Regions from separate parts of the Dickeya fangzhongdai genome, predicted to be linked through region 3. Evidence: riboswitches for the same ligand, from Rfam matches in the RefSeq annotation. Region 3 holds a riboswitch; each other region holds the start of a gene.
What was found. Region 3 has a riboswitch for thiamine pyrophosphate ahead of thiB (thiamine ABC transporter substrate binding subunit). Riboswitches for the same ligand answer to the same signal wherever they lie in the genome.

Region 1: it holds a riboswitch for thiamine pyrophosphate, as region 3 does, so the genes downstream of both, thiC (phosphomethylpyrimidine synthase ThiC) here and thiB (thiamine ABC transporter substrate binding subunit) in region 3, are expected to answer to the same signal.
Region 2: it holds a riboswitch for thiamine pyrophosphate, as region 3 does, so the genes downstream of both, thiM (hydroxyethylthiazole kinase) here and thiB (thiamine ABC transporter substrate binding subunit) in region 3, are expected to answer to the same signal.

What each region holds. Positions count from the first base shown of each region.
Region 1 is NZ_CP025003.1:273,777-280,042, reverse strand. Features, by position in the region: gene CVE23_RS01295 (YjaG family protein) at 1-39, opposite strand, end outside; gene nfi (deoxyribonuclease V) at 131-805, opposite strand; gene hemE (uroporphyrinogen decarboxylase) at 805-1,878, opposite strand; gene nudC (NAD(+) diphosphatase) at 1,934-2,707, opposite strand; gene CVE23_RS01275 (Rsd/AlgQ family anti-sigma factor) at 2,811-3,260, shown strand; TPP riboswitch at 3,318-3,433, shown strand; gene thiC (phosphomethylpyrimidine synthase ThiC) at 3,582-5,549, shown strand; gene thiE (thiamine phosphate synthase) at 5,549-6,184, shown strand; gene CVE23_RS01260 (HesA/MoeB/ThiF family protein) at 6,186-6,266, shown strand, end outside.
Region 2 is NZ_CP025003.1:3,610,442-3,616,707, forward strand. Features, by position in the region: gene CVE23_RS16085 (Gfo/Idh/MocA family protein) at 1-124, shown strand, start outside; gene CVE23_RS16090 (LacI family DNA-binding transcriptional regulator) at 228-1,208, shown strand; gene CVE23_RS16095 (sugar phosphate isomerase/epimerase family protein) at 1,341-2,195, opposite strand; gene thiD (bifunctional hydroxymethylpyrimidine kinase/phosphomethylpyrimidine kinase) at 2,622-3,425, opposite strand; gene thiM (hydroxyethylthiazole kinase) at 3,422-4,216, opposite strand; TPP riboswitch at 4,251-4,355, opposite strand; gene CVE23_RS16110 (MalY/PatB family protein) at 4,421-5,623, opposite strand; gene CVE23_RS16115 (multidrug effflux MFS transporter) at 5,696-6,266, opposite strand, start outside.
Region 3 is NZ_CP025003.1:4,239,726-4,245,991, reverse strand. Features, by position in the region: gene ilvB (acetolactate synthase large subunit) at 1-34, opposite strand, end outside; gene CVE23_RS18995 (ilvB operon leader peptide IvbL) at 148-249, opposite strand; gene thiQ (thiamine ABC transporter ATP-binding protein ThiQ) at 404-1,096, opposite strand; gene thiP (thiamine/thiamine pyrophosphate ABC transporter permease ThiP) at 1,080-2,690, opposite strand; gene thiB (thiamine ABC transporter substrate binding subunit) at 2,666-3,649, opposite strand; TPP riboswitch at 3,692-3,801, opposite strand; gene sgrR (HTH-type transcriptional regulator SgrR) at 3,858-5,525, opposite strand; gene sgrT (glucose uptake inhibitor SgrT) at 5,637-5,795, shown strand; gene tnaA (tryptophanase) at 5,916-6,266, opposite strand, start outside.

The DNA of each region.
Region 1 (6,266 bases), 1.1 Mb from region 3:
CAGCTTTTCCAGACGCAAATGAATGGGGTTACGTAACATTGTTCATCTCAATAATAATGGGCGGCAGTGTAACGAAAAGCGCCGCACCGCCATATACCTGAATTCCTAAAGTTTCCTGCCCGGCATTATCCTACAGGCCGGCCTGACGTTGCCAGCGTTGAAACGCCGGACGGTTGGACGCCACCGCATCCGCCCAGCGGGTAGGTTCCGGCAGGCGATAGCCGTTCATGCAACGCATCACCCACTGCAGCGCGCTGTCCATACCGACACGGTGACCGGTGGAGACAAACAGCGGATTGCAACGGGCCTTGCTGCGCCATACCCAGCCGAGCTGCTCATCCCGGTCCAGCAACGGCTGACGACTGCCCACCGCGTCCGCCAGCGGCGCAAACTGCCCGCACAGGCGCCGTTTGGCGACGCCGATGGTCGGCACGTTGACCAGCAAGCCGAAATGGCTGGCGACGCCCAGACGACGGGGATGAGACACGCCGTGCCCGTCGACAAACAGCAAATCCGGCCGGTGCTGCAACTGTTCCCACGCCGCCAGCAGAGCCGGGTACTCGCGGAACGACAGGAAACCGGGGATATAAGGCATGATAGTCGGAATACGCGCAATCTGGTATTCCACCAGTTGCAGCGACGGATAGGTCAGCACGGCCAGCGCAGCGCGGGTTACCGCGCCGTCCTGCTCGAAACCGACATCGGCGCCGGCGATCAGCGTCGGCTGCTCAAAAGGCACATCGTCATGACGAATCACCTGAACGGCTTTGTCACGTTGTTCTTCGCGCAGCGCCTGCATATCCATCAGGCGAGGTCCTGATGATACGGCGCGGATAAGCGGTGTACCGCCTCGACGAACGCGCCGGCATGCTCTGGCGGTACGTCCTGATGAATGCCGTGCCCCAGGTTAAACACATGGCCATTACCGGTGCCGAATCCGGCCAGAATGGTAGCGACTTCCTGTTCGATACGGGCAGGCGGCGCATACAGCATCGACGGGTCCATATTGCCCTGCAACGCCACCCGATCGCCGACGCGACGGCGCGCGTCGGCAATATCGGTGGTCCAATCCAGCCCCAGCGCGTCGCAGCCGGTATCCGCCATCGCCTCCAGCCACTGACCGCCGCCTTTGGTGAACAGCGTCACCGGCACCCGGCGGCCGTCGTTTTCACGCAGCAGGCCGTCGACAATCTTGTGCATATAATGCAGCGAGAATTCACGGTAATCAGCCCCGCTCAGCGCCCCGCCCCAGGTGTCGAAAATCATCACCGCCTGCGCGCCGGCCCGAATCTGGGCGTTAAGGTAGAGCGTCACGCTGTCCGCCAGCTTGTCCAGCAACAGATGCAGCGTGCGCGGCTCGGTAAACATCATCTTCTTGATTACGGTGAAGGCTTTGCTGCTGCCGCCTTCCACCATATAGGTCGCCAGCGTCCACGGACTGCCGGAAAAACCGATCAACGGCACCGCGCCCGCCAGATTGCGGCGAATCGTCCGCACCGCGTTCATTACGTAGCCGAGCTCCAGTTCCGGGTCCGGCACCGGTAGTTTTTCCACGTCGGCATGACAGGTGACCGGCGAGGTAAAGCGCGGCCCTTCGCCGGCTTCAAAATACAGCCCCAGCCCCATAGCGTCGGGTATGGTGAGAATATCGGAAAACAGAATGGCCGCATCAAGGTTGTAGCGTCGCAGCGGCTGTAACGTCACTTCGCAGGCCAGCTCGGCATTCTTGCACAGCGACATGAAATCACCGGCTTGCGAGCGAGTCGCGCGGTATTCCGGCAGGTAACGCCCCGCCTGACGCATCATCCATACCGGGGTCACATCCACAGGCTGACGCAACAGCGCACGCAAATAGCGATCGTTTTTCAGATCAGTCATGGTCTTTTCCTTGTAACGCCTGCTTGCAGGCATGATTGTCGCTGGCGACGACCGATCAGCGATCGGCCTCGCGGCACAGCACTACCGTGTCTTCAATCAGACGCCGGGCTACCGTACCCGGCGGCGGCAATTCCGGCAAGCGATCATAACGGAACCAGTCGGCATCCCGCAGTTCGGACGGGTCAGCTTTCACCTCGCCCCCGTCGTAATCGGCCATAAACGCCATCATCAGCGAATGCGGGAACGGCCAGGGCTGGGAACTGACGTAACGCAGGTTCCTGACGCGGATATTGCTCTCTTCCATCACTTCCCGCGCTACCGCCTGTTCCAGGGTTTCCCCCACTTCCACAAAGCCGGCCAGCGTTGTGTACATGTTGCCTTTGTGGCGCAGGTGCTGCGCCAGCAGAATCTTGTCGTCGCGGCGAATCGCCACAATCACGCAGGGGGCAATCTGCGGGTAGTAACGCTCTTTGCAGTGCGCGCACAGGCAGGCCAATTCTGTGGTGCTGACCGACATCTCATGGCCGCAGTAACCGCAAAACCGGTGCGAACGATAGAATTCCGCCAGCTGCACCGCGCGGCCCGCCAGTTGGAACAACCCGGCATCCTGATCCAGCAGTTGGCGCACCGAACCCATGTCGCTGGTCTTATCCTGCAGCACCAGCCATACCGGTTCCCCCTGCCACTCGCCAACCTGGCGGGCGGACTGCTGCTGCAACTGCCACTGCGCCGCCGTTCCCTGCGGCAATTCGCCCTGAGGCAGCCAGATCTGATGGCGGTGATACACCACCCACCATCCGCGTTCTTCACCCTTCAGCGTCACTTCCATCTCTTTTATTGCCCCGCTTATTACCAGATTGGCGTTTTACGACTATGGTTATAAATAATGACACGACTAACTGTCATCATCCTATCGATACCCGGAGTCAACCATGCTGAAACAGTTACAACGTCTGACGGAGAACGTTGGTGGCAATTACGCCTTGATCGATCAGTGGTTGCAGGCCCGCAAACATCTTTTGTTGGCCTATTACCACCTGCTCAGCATTCAGACAGGGAAAATACCGGAAGCACGGACGCTGGATGAATTTTGCCATCATCTGGTCGACTATCTGTCTGTCGGTCATTTTCATGTCTACGAACGCATGTTGCAGGAAAACATCATGCGCAACGACCGAAAGCTGACGCAGGCGTCGCACTTTGATGTCGCGCTGCGCAGCAACACCCAGCAAATCATGGATATTTACGACAGCCATCTGGCGTTTTTCATCGAGCCCGTCGACAGTCAGGAATTTCGCCAGACATTATCCGGCGTGGGTGAAGCATTGGCAATGCGCTTCACCCTGGAAGACAGCCTGATCCGACTGATGTTCGATCATTGACGACACATAGTCACAGCGCATAGAGTGTCAGAGTTTTAGTTCGCCCCGTGAAGGGGCGATATCTTGTCGGAGTGCCCAACACGCCGTATGGCGCGTGGGCTGAGACCGTTAATTCGGGATCCGCGGAACCTGATCAGGTTAATACCTGCGAAGGGAACAAGAGTAATCACATTGCCAGCCCTGGGCGCAACGTTCACGTTGCCGCCGCAGCCGCAAGACCCGGCATCACATAATTGCCGTTGCCAGCGGGCCAGCATCCAGCCATTACTCCCTCCGAGCTCCAGACAAGCAATTTTTCCTTTTAATGAACAGGAACTTGCTATGTCTACAGAACCAACCCAGTCTACAGAACAGAATGTTTCCGGAGAAAAGAAATCCTCCGGCCGTCGCGAACAACGCGCCGCCGCCCAGCAGTTTATCGACACGCTGCGCGGGTCGACCTTTCCCAACTCGCAGCGCATTTATCTGACCGGTTCACAGCCGGACATCCGCGTGCCGATGCGGGAAATCCAGCTTAGCCCGACGCTGGTGGGCGGCAGCCGCGACAATCCGCGCTATGAAGCCAACGAAGCGGTGCCGGTGTATGACACCGCCGGTCCGTATGGCGACCCGGCCACCACCCCGGACGTACACCGCGGGCTTGGCAAATTGCGCGCCGACTGGATTGCCGGGCGCGACGACACCGAAGCCTTACCGAAAGCCAGCTCCGGCTTTACCCAACAACGGCTGGCGGATATCGGCCTCGACCATCTGCGTTTTGAACATCTGCCGCAGCCTAAGCGCGCCAAAGCCGGTCGCCGCGTTACCCAGTTGCACTACGCCCGTCAGGGCATCATCACGCCGGAGATGGAATTCATCGCCATCCGTGAAAACATGGGGCGCGAGCGCGTGCGCGGCGAGGTGCTGCGCCAGCAGCATCCGGGCCACAGTTTCGGCGCGCTGCTGCCGGACAACATCACGCCGGAATTCGTGCGTCAGGAAGTGGCCGCCGGGCGCGCCATCATCCCCGCCAACATCAACCACCCCGAATCGGAACCGATGATCATCGGCCGCAATTTTCTGGTGAAGGTGAATGCCAATATCGGCAACTCCGCCGTGACCTCGTCTATCGAAGAAGAAGTGGAAAAACTGGTGTGGGCCACCCGCTGGGGCGCGGACACGGTGATGGACTTGTCCACCGGGCGCTACATCCATGAAACCCGCGAGTGGATCCTGCGCAACAGCCCGGTGCCGATCGGCACGGTGCCGATCTATCAGGCGCTGGAAAAGGTCAACGGCATCGCGGAAAACCTGACCTGGGAACTGTTCCGCGACACCTTGCTGGAACAGGCGGAACAAGGGGTGGATTACTTCACCATCCACGCCGGCGTGTTGCTGCGCTACGTACCGATGACCGCCAAACGCCTGACCGGCATTGTGTCGCGCGGCGGCTCGATTATGGCCAAGTGGTGCCTGTCGCACCATCAGGAAAACTTCCTGTACCAGCATTTCCGTGAAATCTGCGAAATCTGTGCCGCCTATGACGTCGCGCTGTCGCTCGGCGACGGCCTGCGCCCGGGTTCCATTCAGGATGCCAACGACGAAGCGCAGTTCGCCGAACTGCACACGCTGGGCGAACTGACCAAAATCGCCTGGGAATACGACGTGCAGGTGATGATCGAAGGCCCCGGCCATGTGCCGATGCAGATGATCCGCCGCAACATGACCGAAGAGCTGGAACACTGCCACGAGGCGCCGTTCTATACGTTAGGCCCGCTCACCACCGATATCGCGCCCGGTTACGACCACTTCACCTCCGGCATCGGCGCGGCGATGATCGGCTGGTTCGGCTGCGCCATGCTGTGCTACGTCACCCCGAAAGAGCATCTGGGGCTACCGAACAAAAACGACGTCAAACAAGGGTTGATCGCCTATAAAATTGCCGCCCACGCCGCCGACCTGGCGAAAGGCCACCCTGGCGCGCAGATCCGCGACAACGCCATGTCCAAAGCGCGTTTTGAATTCCGCTGGGAGGACCAGTTCAATCTGGCTTTGGACCCGGAAACCGCCCGCGCCTACCACGACGAAACCCTGCCGCAGGAATCCGGCAAGGTGGCGCATTTCTGCTCGATGTGCGGACCGAAATTCTGTTCGATGAAGATAACCCAGGAAGTGCGCGACTACGCCGCCCGTCAGGAGGCGCAGGCGCAACCGGTGGATGTCGGCATGGCGCAAATGTCGGCCGAATTCCGCGCCCGCGGCAGCGAGCTGTACCACACCGCCACCAGCCTGCCGCAGGAAGAACGCTGATGAACGGCATTTTTCCCGCTACTGACGCCCGGCTGGGGCTGTATCCGGTGGTTGACAGCGTAGAATGGATCGAACGTCTGCTGGCAGCCGGCGTCCGCACCATCCAGCTACGCATCAAGGACCAGCCGGCGGATCGGGCCGAACCCGACATCATCCGGGCGATCGCGCTCGGCCGTCGCCATCAGGCCCGGCTGTTCATCAACGACTACTGGCAACTGGCGGTGAAGCATCAGGCCTACGGCGTACACCTTGGGCAGGAAGATCTCGACACCGCCGATCTAAACGCGATCCGCGCCGCCGGGCTGCGGCTGGGCGTTTCCACCCATGACGACGCCGAACTGGCGCGCGCCGTCGCTATCTCGCCGTCTTATATCGCGCTGGGCCATATCTTCCCCACCCAAACCAAAGCGATGCCGTCTGCGCCGCAAGGGCTGGCCGAGCTGGCCCGCCATATCCGCGCGCTGGACGGGCGCTTTCCCACCGTCGCCATCGGCGGCATCAGCATTGACCGGGCGCCGGCGGTGCTGGAAACCGGGGTCGGCAGCATTGCCGTGGTCAGCGCCATCACGCAAGCGGCGGACTGGCGCGCCGCCACCGCGACGCTGCTGCGACTGATTGAAGAACGGGAGGCGTAACATGCTCGACGATCAGGCCTTTATGCGTTACAGCCGCCAGTTGCTGCTGGAAGACATCGGTCAGGAAGGGCAGCAGAAGCTG
Region 2 (6,266 bases), 630 kb from region 3:
CAAGCAGCCGCAGGTCGATCCCTGCGACTTCGCGACGTTCCACGACGGCGCCACGATTATGTACATCATTGATGCGATAGTGCGCAGCCATCAGGAACAACGCTGGATCGCCATACCGGCATAATCCCCGATAGTCCGGCGGATATCGGCCGGACTATCGATTTTTTCGAGAAAACAAACTGTGATAGCCTGTGCGCAGAGCTCATGTTCAGGAATGTTTTCCCATTATGTCGATTCAAAAAATCGCACGACTTGCCGGCGTTTCCGTGGCAACCGTATCGCGGGTGCTGAATAATCAGGACTCCGTTAAGCCCCAAAACCGTGAACGTGTACTGAACGCCATCCAACAAAGCAATTACCAGCCCAATTTACTCGCCAGACAATTACGCACCGCGAAAAGTCATATGCTGCTGGTCATGGTTTCCAATATCGCCAATCCATTCTGTGCCGATGTGGTAAAAGGCATTGAATCCGAAGCGGAGCAAAACGGATACCGCATCCTGTTATGTAATTCCGGCTCGGATACCGCGCGGGCAAAATCCAGCCTGTCATTATTGTCCGGGAAAATGGTCGATGGAGTCATTACCATGGACGCGTTATCCCGTTTGCCGGAACTGACCACGATGATAGGCGATGCGCCCTGGGTGCAGTGTGCCGAATACGCCGATGCGGCGGCGGTTTCCAGCGTCGGAATTGATGACCGGCTGGCCTCCCGTTTTGTGCTTGAGCATCTGCTAAACAATAACCGCCAGCGTATTGCCATGATCAATCACGACCTGAATTATAAATATGCCCAACTTCGGGAACAGGGCTATCGGGAAATGATTGCCGAGCGCGCCCTTCATTACGCTTCGGTTATTTATGCCAGTGAACTCAGTTACGAAGCGGGAAAAAAAGCCATGCTATCGTTGCTTGATGAGGAAATACGACCGGATGCGGTATTTGCCGTATCAGACACACTGGCGGCCGGGGCGTTAAAAGCGATTGAAGACGCGGGATTACAGGTGGCGAAAGATATCGCCGTGATCGGTTTTGACGGTACCGAATTAAGCTATATTACTTCGCCGCAATTAAGCACCGTCCAGCAGCCTTCACAGGAAATTGGCCGGCAGGCCGTAAAATTACTGCTGCAAAAAATCAACGAGCCTGACAGCCTTCCTGAAAAAAGAATCCTGGACTGGCAATTTATTTCCCGGGCATCCGGTTAGGATATTATGCGTTACACGCTGACCGGCAGATGGTCTGAAAAACAATAACGCTCTCTTTGATTAACGCGGACTGTGGTACAGACAACCTCATAATAGGTTGTCTGTAGCTACTCAAAAAAAGATCATGTCATCTTAGGGATTGACATGCTTTAGCAGAAATTTCCTGGCGGTGGTGATAATCGAATAGGGATCTTTGGGGGCATCGTGTTCAACGATAAACCAGACTTTGCCCGCTTTTTCTGCCGCCGGGAATATTTCATCCCAGGTCAGAATACCTTCCCCGGCCGGCGCAAAATTCATTTCATCATTACGCATACCAATCGGTGCGTGGTCCTTGGCATGAACGGCAAACACCCGCCCTTTATATTTTTTCAGCAGACGCGCCGGGTCCTGACCGCCTCGCGTCACCCAGGCCATATCCAGTTCGATCGCCAGATTGGGGGCATGATCAAAAAGAATTTCCAGCGCCGTTTTGCCATTGTACTTTTTCATCTCAAAATCATGGTTATGGTAGCCCAGCGTCATCCCCTGCTTTTTAAGATGGCGCGCCAGATTATCCAGCTCCTGCGCCATATTTTTCCATGCCTGCGCGCTGTCCGGCCGGTCAGCCGGTTCAATCCAGGGAACAATCAAGACACGATTACCGATAGCATTGTTAAACGCGACCACGCCTTGACTGTCCTGCCGCAAACTCGTGAGCTGAACATGCGCCGATATCGCCTTCAGGTTATATTTCTCAAGCAGCGTTTTCATCTCGTCAGATGACACATTATGGTCGCCGACCAACTCGACGGCATTAAATCCCGCCTTATTAGCCATTGCGAACTGTTCTTCCAACGAGCCGACATTACGCAGGGTGTACATTTGCAGCGCGATGGGCACATTCCCTTTTCCCGCTTCAAGGTTCGCTCTGGCAAGTAATGGCAACGCATTGAGGGTAAACAACGAGATAAAAAGTGATAAACGTAAAAATCGCTTCAGGTACATAAGACTCTCCAGATAGATGTTCCTTGTTTTGTTGTTATCAATGTCTCAATTACTTCTGCCGGCCGAAACGCATTTCCCGGCCTTCGCCATTAGGTTTCCCACAAAAAGTAATCGATTACTTTTCATGTTAATCAGAAAGAAAAAATATCTCAACTGCCAACGACAAGGCGTTGGCGATTCACGGCTTACATCAAAAAAAACGGCAACACAGGAATATCGTAATACCCCCACCCCCCTTAATATTCTGCCGCTGTTTTCAGAATAAGGCGGTGCTTACGGCCATACATTTTTATCTGGCTGCAATAACATGCTCTTTTCAGTCGATGCGCATTGGCTGTTGCGGCAATCACGCTGTCAGGCGCGGATCCTGGATGCGATGCGGCCATTGCCGACGGCCTTTTCCACCGCCGGCAATCAATAAATGCGTCACCACCAGCGATGAAAATGGTGTACCGGGCCGATGCCGTGGCCGACCTCCAGCGAATCCGCCTGTTCCAGCGCGCCTTGCAGATACGCCCGCGCGGCGGACAGGGTATCCGGCCAGTTGTCATAACGCGGGCGCAACGCCGCCAGCGCCGCCGACAGCGTGCAGCCGGTGCCGTGCGTATGCCGGGTGTTGACGCGCGGCGCGCTCAGCCGCACCGGCTCCGCATCCGGCATGAACAGCCAGTCCGGGCTTTCGCTGTCGCTCAGGTGACCGCCTTTCATCAGCACCGCCTGACATCCCATCGCCAGCAGCGCGTCCCCCTGCCGTCGCATGCCCCACTCATCGTCGGCGGGCGTGCACTGCAACAGCGCCGCCGCCTCCGGCAGATTGGGGGTAATCAGCGACACCCGCGGCAGCAGCAGCTGGCGCACCGCCGCCACCGCTTCCGGCGCCAGCAGCGGATCGCCGCTTTTCGCCAGCATCACCGTGTCCAGCACCACATACGGCACCGGGTAGCGCTGCAGCCGGTCCGCCACCGCTTCCACGATATCCGTCTGCGCCAGCATGCCGATTTTGGCACTATCGATACGGATATCGCTCAGAACCGAATCCAGCTGGGCGGCGACAAACGCCGGTTCAATGCGATAGACCGACTGTACGCCGCGCGTATTCTGCGCCACCAACGCGGTAATCACGCTGGTGCCGTAGGCGCCCAGCGCCGAGAACGTTTTCAGGTCGGCCTGAATACCGGCGCCGCCGCTCGGGTCGGTGCCGGCGATAGTCAACGCGTTGATACGTTTCATGCCGGCGCCTCCCGGTTCAGGGTATACAGCGCATCCAGAAACGCGGGGATGAAACTCCCCGGCCCGTGCGCCTGTGCCGCGGCCTGTTGCCCGCAGTGCGACATCACCGCACAGGCGGCGGCGATATGACTGAGCCGGTCGCCCTCCAGCGCGCAGAAACCGGCCACCACCGCCGACAGCGCGCACCCGGTGCCGACCACCCGCGTCATCAGCGGATCGCCGCCGGGTACCGCCAGCACTCGCTCGCCGTCGGTCACGTAATCCACTTCGCCGGTTACCGCCACGCAGGTGGCCCAGCGGCGCGCCAGCGTAACGGCTGAAGGCAGCGCCGCCAGCACATCGTTGCCGCTGTCCACCCCGCGCCCGGCCGAACATTCGCCGGCCAGCGCCATGACTTCGGAGGCGTTGCCGCGGATCGCCGCCGGCTTCATCGCCAACAGTTCAAAAGCAAACTCGGTGCGAAAACGCAGGCCGCCCACCGCTACCGGGTCCAGCACCCACGGCGTGCCGACCTCGATGGCGCTCGCGACCGCCGCGCGCATCGCCTGCGCGCGGTCGGCTTCAAGCGTACCCAGATTAATGAGTAACCCATCAGCCAGCGCGCCAAACTGCGCCGCCTCGCCCGCGTCCACCACCATCGCGGGCGAGGCGCCCAGCGCCAGCAGCACATTAGCGGTAAACCCCTGCACCACCTCATTGGTGAGGCAGTGCACCAGCGGCGCGCGCAAACGGAAAGCATCAAGGGAATCCGCGACGGACGCGGCAGGGAAAAGTACAGGTCGAGCGTTCATAAACCTCCCAACCGGCGTGAAAGAAGGCGGTACCGGCGGGATACCGTGACTTCCCTACGCTGGCATAATCCAGATCAGGTAATACGGGTATATCTCAGCCGTTTTCCATGACAGGAACGCGGCACCCCGAGTCAACGAACGCCATTATTGGAAGCATTGGCTAAAAAGGTCAATGGCGGAAAAAAGACGCCATGCCGCGCCGCGCTACACCAGCCCTCCTGTTTTCCCCCTCGCCGTAAACATATCGGCTAATTTCGCCAGTGCGGAATGCAGCAGGGTGCGTCGACAGGCAAAATTAATCCGGGCAAACCCGGCGTACGCCGCGCCGAACTTCGCGCCATCATCCAGCCACAGCCCGGCCTGGTTCAGCAAAGTCGCCGGTAAATCGGCCGGCGCAATGCCGCTTTCCCGAAAATCCAGCCAGCCAAGATAGAGCGCATCGGCGTCGAACAGCCGGACCGGTGAGTCCGGGCCAAGGTTCGCCTGCAACAACGCCCGGTTATCGCGCAAATAGTCCAGCAACGCGGATAACCACGGCCCGCCATGACGGTAAGCCGCTTCGCAGGCCGTCAGCCCCAGCATATTGGGGATATACAATGAACAGCGCGCATAGGTTCGTTTCAGCGCGTCGCGTATCGTCTTATTGGGAATGAACAGATTGGAGGTGTGCAATCCCGCCAGATTGAAGGTTTTACTCGGCGATGTGCAGGTAATGCTGTGGTCGGCGAATTCGTCGTTAATGCCGGCAAACGGCTGATGCCGTTTCGCGGGGTTAATGATCAAATCCTGATGAATTTCATCGGAAACGACCATCACGCCATGACGCCGGCAGATGTTGCCCATCGCCAGCAGCTCGTCCCGGCTCCAGACATGCCCGGTCGGGTTGTGCGGATTACATAAAAAAAACAGCCGCGTCGTCGGCGTGATCGCCTGTTCAAAGGCATCAAGATCCAGCGTATACCCTGATGCCGTTTCGGTGAGCGGAGCCGTCACCACCTGGCGGTCGTTCATCGTTACGCTGTGATAAAACGGCCCGTAAACCGGCGGCTGGATCAACACCCCCTCCCCCGGCTGGGTAAACGTCTGCACAATCATGCTCAGGCTGTTCACCACCCCCGGACTCTGCACGATCCAGTCTTCATGAATTCGCCAGCCATGATGATGCCACTGCCATTGGATAATGGCGTCAAACAGGGTTTCGCTGGCTCGCGTATAGCCCAAAACGCCCTGGTTGATGGCGTCGTGCAGCGCCTGTTGCACTTCATCCGGGCACCTAAAATCCATATCCGCAATCCACAAAGGCAGCGGCGGCCGTGAGGTGGGGTGCGGCAGATACGGAGAAGGGTATTCCCATTTCAATAAATGAGAATGCGAAAAATCGATAACCTCATCGAAACGGCAAGTCATACCTCACTCCAATTCCCTATATCATCCCGCTGCCAGATATCGCCCCCATGCCGGACATCACTCCGGCATGGATCAATTCGAATTCGGGGACGGTTTTTCGAGCGCCGCCGGCTCCGATTGATGCCGTCTGACACGCGTCATCCGGTAAGCCTGCAGTTGTAGCAGCAGCGCTACGGCCAACAGAAAATAGGCGGCAATCATCGGCGACCAATCGTCGCGCCAGCTGTTCATCACGGCCCAGGCAACCAGCGAAGAGAACGACATCTGTATCGCCGCCATCAGCGCGGAGGCCTGCCCGGCCAGCGACGTGAACGGAGACAGCGCCACCGCCGCCCCGGTCGCAATCAGTACGGCGAACCCCAGGCTACCCAGCGTGGCTGAAAGAAGATAAGGCCAGACCGACACGGTCAGCACATGGATCGTCAGAATAAAGCCGCTCATGGCCAGTAACATCAGCACTGCGCCGCCATACAGAATCACCGTCTCTTTCACTCGCCCCAGCAACCGGGCGGTCAGCAGGCTTCCGCCGGTGATAGCCAGAGCGTTGACGGCAAAATAGTATCCAAATTGATCCACCGGGATATGCAGCGTGTCGATCAGTACGATGGGTGAACTGGAAAAGAAAATCAGTTGCGTGGCAAAA
Region 3 (6,266 bases):
GACGGATGATCAGCTCAGCTCCTGTATAACGCATAGTCATATCCTTTATCAGAGCCGGTGTCAGGAGGAGCGGGGAGGGTGGACAAAAGAAACCCCGCTCGGCTTGCGCCGGCGGGGTTTGGGAATCTAGGCTTGATTCGGAACCCGTTACGGCGCGCTGCCGACCACGACCACCACGCGCACGACGACGACCGCGTCAAGCAGCGCGGTGTTGCTTAGTAGTGCGAAAGTAGAGGCGGCGTGTTTCACGGAGAACCTTATATTCGTTTGGGTTAATCAGCGTCTTCATCTAACCATGAGTGCGGAAAATCAGACAAGGCTCCGTTACGCTGAAAAAGCAAAATCGTGCGATAGATCACATTTTTTTGGTAAGGGTTTCACTTTGTCATTTCAGACCGAACTGTCATCCCAGACCGAGCACCCGCGCCGCATCCGGATGGCTAGCCAGTTCGTTGGTCGGGCCGTCGTGATAGATGCGGCCGTCCACCACCAGCACGCTGCGCGGCGCAATACGCGCGGCGTCTTCCAACTGGTGAGACACCATCAGCAGCGTCAACTGGCGATCCCGGCAGATCTCGTCCACCAGCGATAACATCTCCTGACGCAGGGCCGGGTCGAGCGCCGAGAACGGCTCGTCCAGCAGCAGGATCGGCTGCCGGCGGATCAGGCAGCGCGCCAGCGCCGCCCGTTGCCGTTGACCGCCGGAAACCTGCGACGGCAGGCGCTCCAGCAGCTCCGACAGTCCCATTCGGCTGGCGATATCGCGCAGCGTATCTCGCTGTTCCGCATTCAGTTTCAGGCCGGGGTGCAGGCCGAGCGCGATATTCTGCGCCAGCGTCAGATGGGGAAACAGGTTGTTTTCCTGAAACAGGATCGACACCGGGCGTTTTGCCGGCGGCGTGGCGCGGTGATCCTGTCCGTTAAGCTGCAAGCGGCCGCCGTCGGCCGGCAGAAAACCGGCGATCAGGCTGAGCAAGGTACTTTTTCCCGCGCCGCTTGGGCCCAGAATGGCGATACGCTCGCCGGGCTGCGCCTGTAAATCGAAGCGCATCGGCAGGTGTTGGTAGAGATAGGTCAACTTATCGAGCGCGATCATTAAGGCCTGCCAGTTTTTCAATCAGGGTAAACAGCATAAAACACAACATCAGCAGCAGCAGCGCCGTCACCGCGCCGTCGGCGCTGCGATAAGCGCCAATCTGCTGATAGAGATAAAACGGCAGGGTGCGAAACTGTTCGTTGCCGAACAGGGCGATGATGCCGAAATCGCCCACCGAGAGCACGCTGGCAAAGGCCAGCGCCTGGGCGATGGGCGCGCGCAGCGCCTTTAGTTCTACCACTCTGAGACGGTGCCAGCCGCGGATATCCAACGACTGGCACAACAGACTATAACGCGACGCCGTGTCATACATCGGGTTTTCCAGCACTTTCATCGCATAGGGGATTGCCAGCAGCGCGTTGGTCAACACCACCAGTCCGTAGGGAGAAGCCGGTAATCCGATGGTGCGGTTAAACAGCAGGAAAAAACCGGACGCCAGCACAATCCCCGGCATCGCCAGAATCAGCATCCCGCTTATATCCAGCAACTGGGCGGAGAGCCCCCGCCGGCGCAGTTTCAATTCCCGGCTGCTCCACAGCAGCATCAACGTCAGCACCACGCTAAGCGCGCCGGCGGCCAGCGCGATGCGCAGCGAGGTCCAGAGCGTTTGCCATAACGCCGGCTGGCGCAAGACATCCGGCAGCGAACGGTTCAGGCCGTCCGCCACCACCGCCAGCAGCGGCGGCAACAGCAATAGCAACGCTGCCGCAATCAGCAGCGTATCGGTAACGCGGCTGAACCCGCTGTCCTGCGGATCGCGCCATCGCAGGCGGCTACTGGCTCCCACCGCCAGCAGCCGGCTCAGCCGCTGACTGAACAACACCAGCCCCAGACAGCACGCCATCTGCAACAGCGCCAGCAGCGCGGCGCGCGCCGGGTCATAGTCGAAGCTCAACGCCTGATAGATCGCCAGTTCGATGGTGGTGGCCTGCGGGCCGCCGCCCAGCGCCAGTACGGTGGCGAAGCTGGCGAAACACAGCATGAAAATCAGCGCGCCGGCGGGCAACAACTGACGGCGCAGCCACGGCCACTCCACCAGCCGGAAAAAGTGCCAGCCGCGCAGGCCGAGCTGGGCCGCCAACTGGCGCTGCTCAGTGGCGATGCCTTCCAGCGCCTGCACAAACAGCCGGGTCGCCAGCGGCAGATTAAAAAAGACGTGGGCCAACAGAATGCCCTGCAAACCGTAAGGCGAAAAACGGTATTCGATACCGAATTGCATCAGCAGGCGCGCCAGCCAGCCTTCGCGGCCGTAGACGCTGAGGATGCCGAATACCGCCACCAGCACCGGCAGCACCAGCGTCATCGCGCACAGGCGCAGCAGCAGGCGATGGCCGGGAAAGCGGCGGCGGTACAACGCCCGCGCCAGAAACAGCGCGGGCAGAGTGGAAAGCAGCGCCGACAGCAGCGCCTGCCAGAAGCTGAAGCGAATGACATGCCACAGGTAGCTGTCATCCCACAACGACCGCCAGGGCGCGCCGGGCGCGTCCAGCCACAGCGCGGCGAACGCCAGCGCCGCGGTGCCGGTCAGCAGCGCGGCCGCCAGCAGCCCTGGCCACAGCCAGCCGGGAATCAGCGGCTGACGGCGCGTTGCCATGCCAGTACCCAATTCGCGCGCTGCTCGGCCACCTGTTGCGAGGTGAACTCCAGCGCGGTAGCCGGCAACAACAGGGTGTTATAGCCCGCGGGCAGCTCGGTTTTGACAACCGGGTACATCCAGTTGGTGGTCGGGATGATCTGCTGGAAGGTCGGGCTGACCATAAACTGCAGGAAGCGCGCCGCCAGTTGCGGATTTTTGCTGCCGGCCAATTGCGCGGCTACTTCGACCTGTAGATAGTGGCCTTCGCTGAAATTGGCCGCCGCGTAGCTGTCTTTCTTCTCGGCGATGAGGTGGTAAGCCGGGGAGGTGGTGTAGCTCAACACCAGATCGGCTTCGCCTTTCAGGAACAGGCCGTAGGCTTCGCTCCAGCCTTTGGTGACGGTGACGGTTTTGGCCGCCAGTTTCTGCCAGGCTTGCGGCGCCTTGTCGCCATAGACTTTCTGCATCCACAGCAACAGGCCCAGACCCGGCGTGCTGGTGCGCGGATCTTCATAGATCACTTTCCACGGCTGGTCGCTTTCCACCAGTTCGCGCAGGCTCTTGGGCGGGTTTTTCAGTTTGTCCTTGTTGTAGACGAAGGCGAAATAGCCATAGTCGAAGGGCAGGAAGGTGTCATTATGCCAGCCGCCCGGCACCGTCAACTCGCTGGTGTTGACACCATGCGGGGCGAACAGGCCGGTCTGCGCTGCCGCCTGTACCAGATTGTTATCCAGCCCCAGCACCACATCCGCCGGGGTATTTTTGCCTTCCATACGCAGGCGGTTGAGCAGAGCGACGCCATCTTCCAGCGCCACGAATTTCAGCTCGCAGTTGCACTCTTTTTCAAACGCGGTTTTGACGCCCGGACCGGGGCCCCATTCCGAGGCGAACGAGTCGTAGGTGTAGACCGTCAGGGTCGGTTTGGCGAACACAGGGGCGGACAGCAGTAACAGGCAGGACAGTAATTTCTTTAACACTTTGCGCTCCAATTGTTGAAGGCGGCAAAGGTCTTTGAGCAAGCGGGATGCAGTCTCAAATCCCTTCGCCGGTATTAACCGGATCAGGTTCGACGGGTATTTTCTCAGCGATGCAACGCCTATGCGCGTTGACCGCACCCCGTTGAGAACGGCGGTATTGTAAAGTGTTTGTCACATCAGGAAAAGCGCCATGACCGGCGACGAGCGCTCATGGCGTCGGGTTCGGCGGTGCAAACCAGGCGGATTTGAAATCGAACCAGCCCAGCGTGTTCATGCGTAGCCCCCGCATGCTGGCCTGCCCCTGCAACCGCAACCAGTGGTGGAACAACGGGTGGAGTTGCTGGCGGCTGACCAGCGACTGGCACCATTCCGCCAGCGACAACTCGCCCTGACGCCACTGACGCGCAGTGTGTTCCAGTTCGTCATCGCCCAGACAGTGCCGCAGCAGCGGCAGCTCGTACAGCATCGCGAACAGCGAAAATTCCAGCGGTAGATAAAAGTTGGCGCTGCCAAGCCAGAGATCGCTGGCGTCGTCGCCCTGACACCAGGCATCGAACTCCAGACAGCGTAGCGTCAGCGTGACGCCGTGCGACGCCAGCAGCCGGCCCATGATGCTGCTTATCACCGCGTATTCGGGATGGTCACGGTAGCAGGTGAGGGTGAGGTGGGTCAGGCCAACCGGTTTTTCCCGTACCGCCCGCGGTGGGCTGTGATGCCAGCGCGGCAGCAGGCCATAGGCGGGGGACCAGTCGCTCTGGTACGGGCTATCGGCCAGGCCAAGCATCGCCACCGGGCTTAACACCTGACACAGCCAGTGACGGATCTCCGGATCCGCCATCTGCGGCGAACGGCGGTCGAACAGCAGGAAATAGCAGCCTTCTTCCAGCCGGTTCTCCAGTTCATTGTCCGTGGTGTCGTCTCCCTGCAATGTAACCGTACAGGCGGGAATGATCGGCGCGTCCGGCAGCACCCAGATACTGACTTCGTCAATCAGCGCCCGGTAGCCGAAGTAGTCGTCAAACGCGGCGATTTTCAACTGGTTGGGCGAGTTGCGCACCACCTGATACGGCCCGGTGCCGATGGGCTGGCGCATAAAGTCCGGCAGCGTTTGCCACTCTTTGGGCAAGATCATCGCCGGTACGCTGCCGAGCAGCCACGGCAGCCAGTCATCCGGCATGCTGAGCCGGATATCCAGCACGAACGGCGTAGGGGAAGCGATGTCGCTCAGGTGTGAGAACAGCGGCAGCGCCGTCAGCCGGGACAGCGAGGCGATCACGTCCTCCATGGTCAGCTCCCGACCGTGGTGAAAACGGATGGCCGGGCGCAGATAGAAACGCCAGTGCAGCGGCGACAGCGCCTGCCAGTGGTGAGCGATATCCGGCAACAGTTCCCCATTTTCCTCATTTAAGCTGGTCAGCCCGCTGAAAATCTGACGGGCGATGTGGGTTTCCGAACGCCGCAACGCGCTGCCGGGCAACAGGTTGTGCATCGGCCGGTAGTACAGGATACGCAGCAGATGGCGCCCTTGCCGCACGCTACGCCCGAGGTGAGACAGCAACATCTGGCGCACGGTTTCCTTGTCGCCCACCAGTTGCACCAACTGGTCGATGCGGTCCTGCTCCAGCAGGTCTTCGGCGCGCTGCTGTTGCAGGGCTAACCCCGTGTAGAGAAAGCCGAGGCGCGAGCGTTTGCCGCGCCCGGCTTCCGCCTGCCAGGTGAGCCAACCCTGCTGTTGCATGGCGTTCAGCAGAGAGCGGATATGACGGCGGGAGCAGTTGAGCAGCAGCGCCAGTTCCTGCAGCGTGGTGTCGGTATCCTGACCTTGCAGGCATTGCCATAACCGGATGAATTGTTGTTGCAGGCGTGGCGAGGACATAAAAGAGGAACTCCGTGGCTCAAGCTCATCAATATATTTTTCCCTATATTACGCGGATACTTTCAGTCAGTGAATGGTTCAGTACGTGAACCGCCGCGAAGGGGAGGCAATATGTGCCGGTTATTCCGCTTTTATCATCACTGGCTCTGCCGGGGATGCCGCCGGGGATGGGGCGCACTCACCGCCGCCCAGCGGATGGCGTTGCTGCTGCAGGTTACCCAATGGCAGATCCGGGACATGGATGAGGAAGACTATCGTCGCTGGTTGTAAGGCCGGCGGCGACATCGAATGAGAGTGAGAACAGCGGCGGGAAACCGCCGCAGTGTTCTGAGTAATGGTGCTGTTCACCAGCCAGCGGAGTATTCCGCTGGCTTTTTTTATGGCGGAGCGTTATTCCACCGGTTTCAGGCGGGCGACAAAGTGGCGTAATACCGGCGGTTCGTAGGTAAAGGTCAGGCCTTTGATGCTGCCGGCTCTTTCCTTCAGCGCGATCAGCGAGTCGGCGATGTAATCCATGTGGTCGTTGGTATACACCCGACGCGGGATGGTCAGGCGCAGCAGTTCCAGCGGCGACGGTTTCTGCTCGCCGGTGTCCGGATCCCGCCCCAGCAACAATGAGCCGATTTCCACGCTGCGGATACCCGCTTCCAGATAGAGCTCGTTATTCAGCGCCTGCGCCGGGAACTGTTCCGCCGGGATATGCGGCAGCAGCTTTTTGGCATCGACAAACACCGCGTGCCC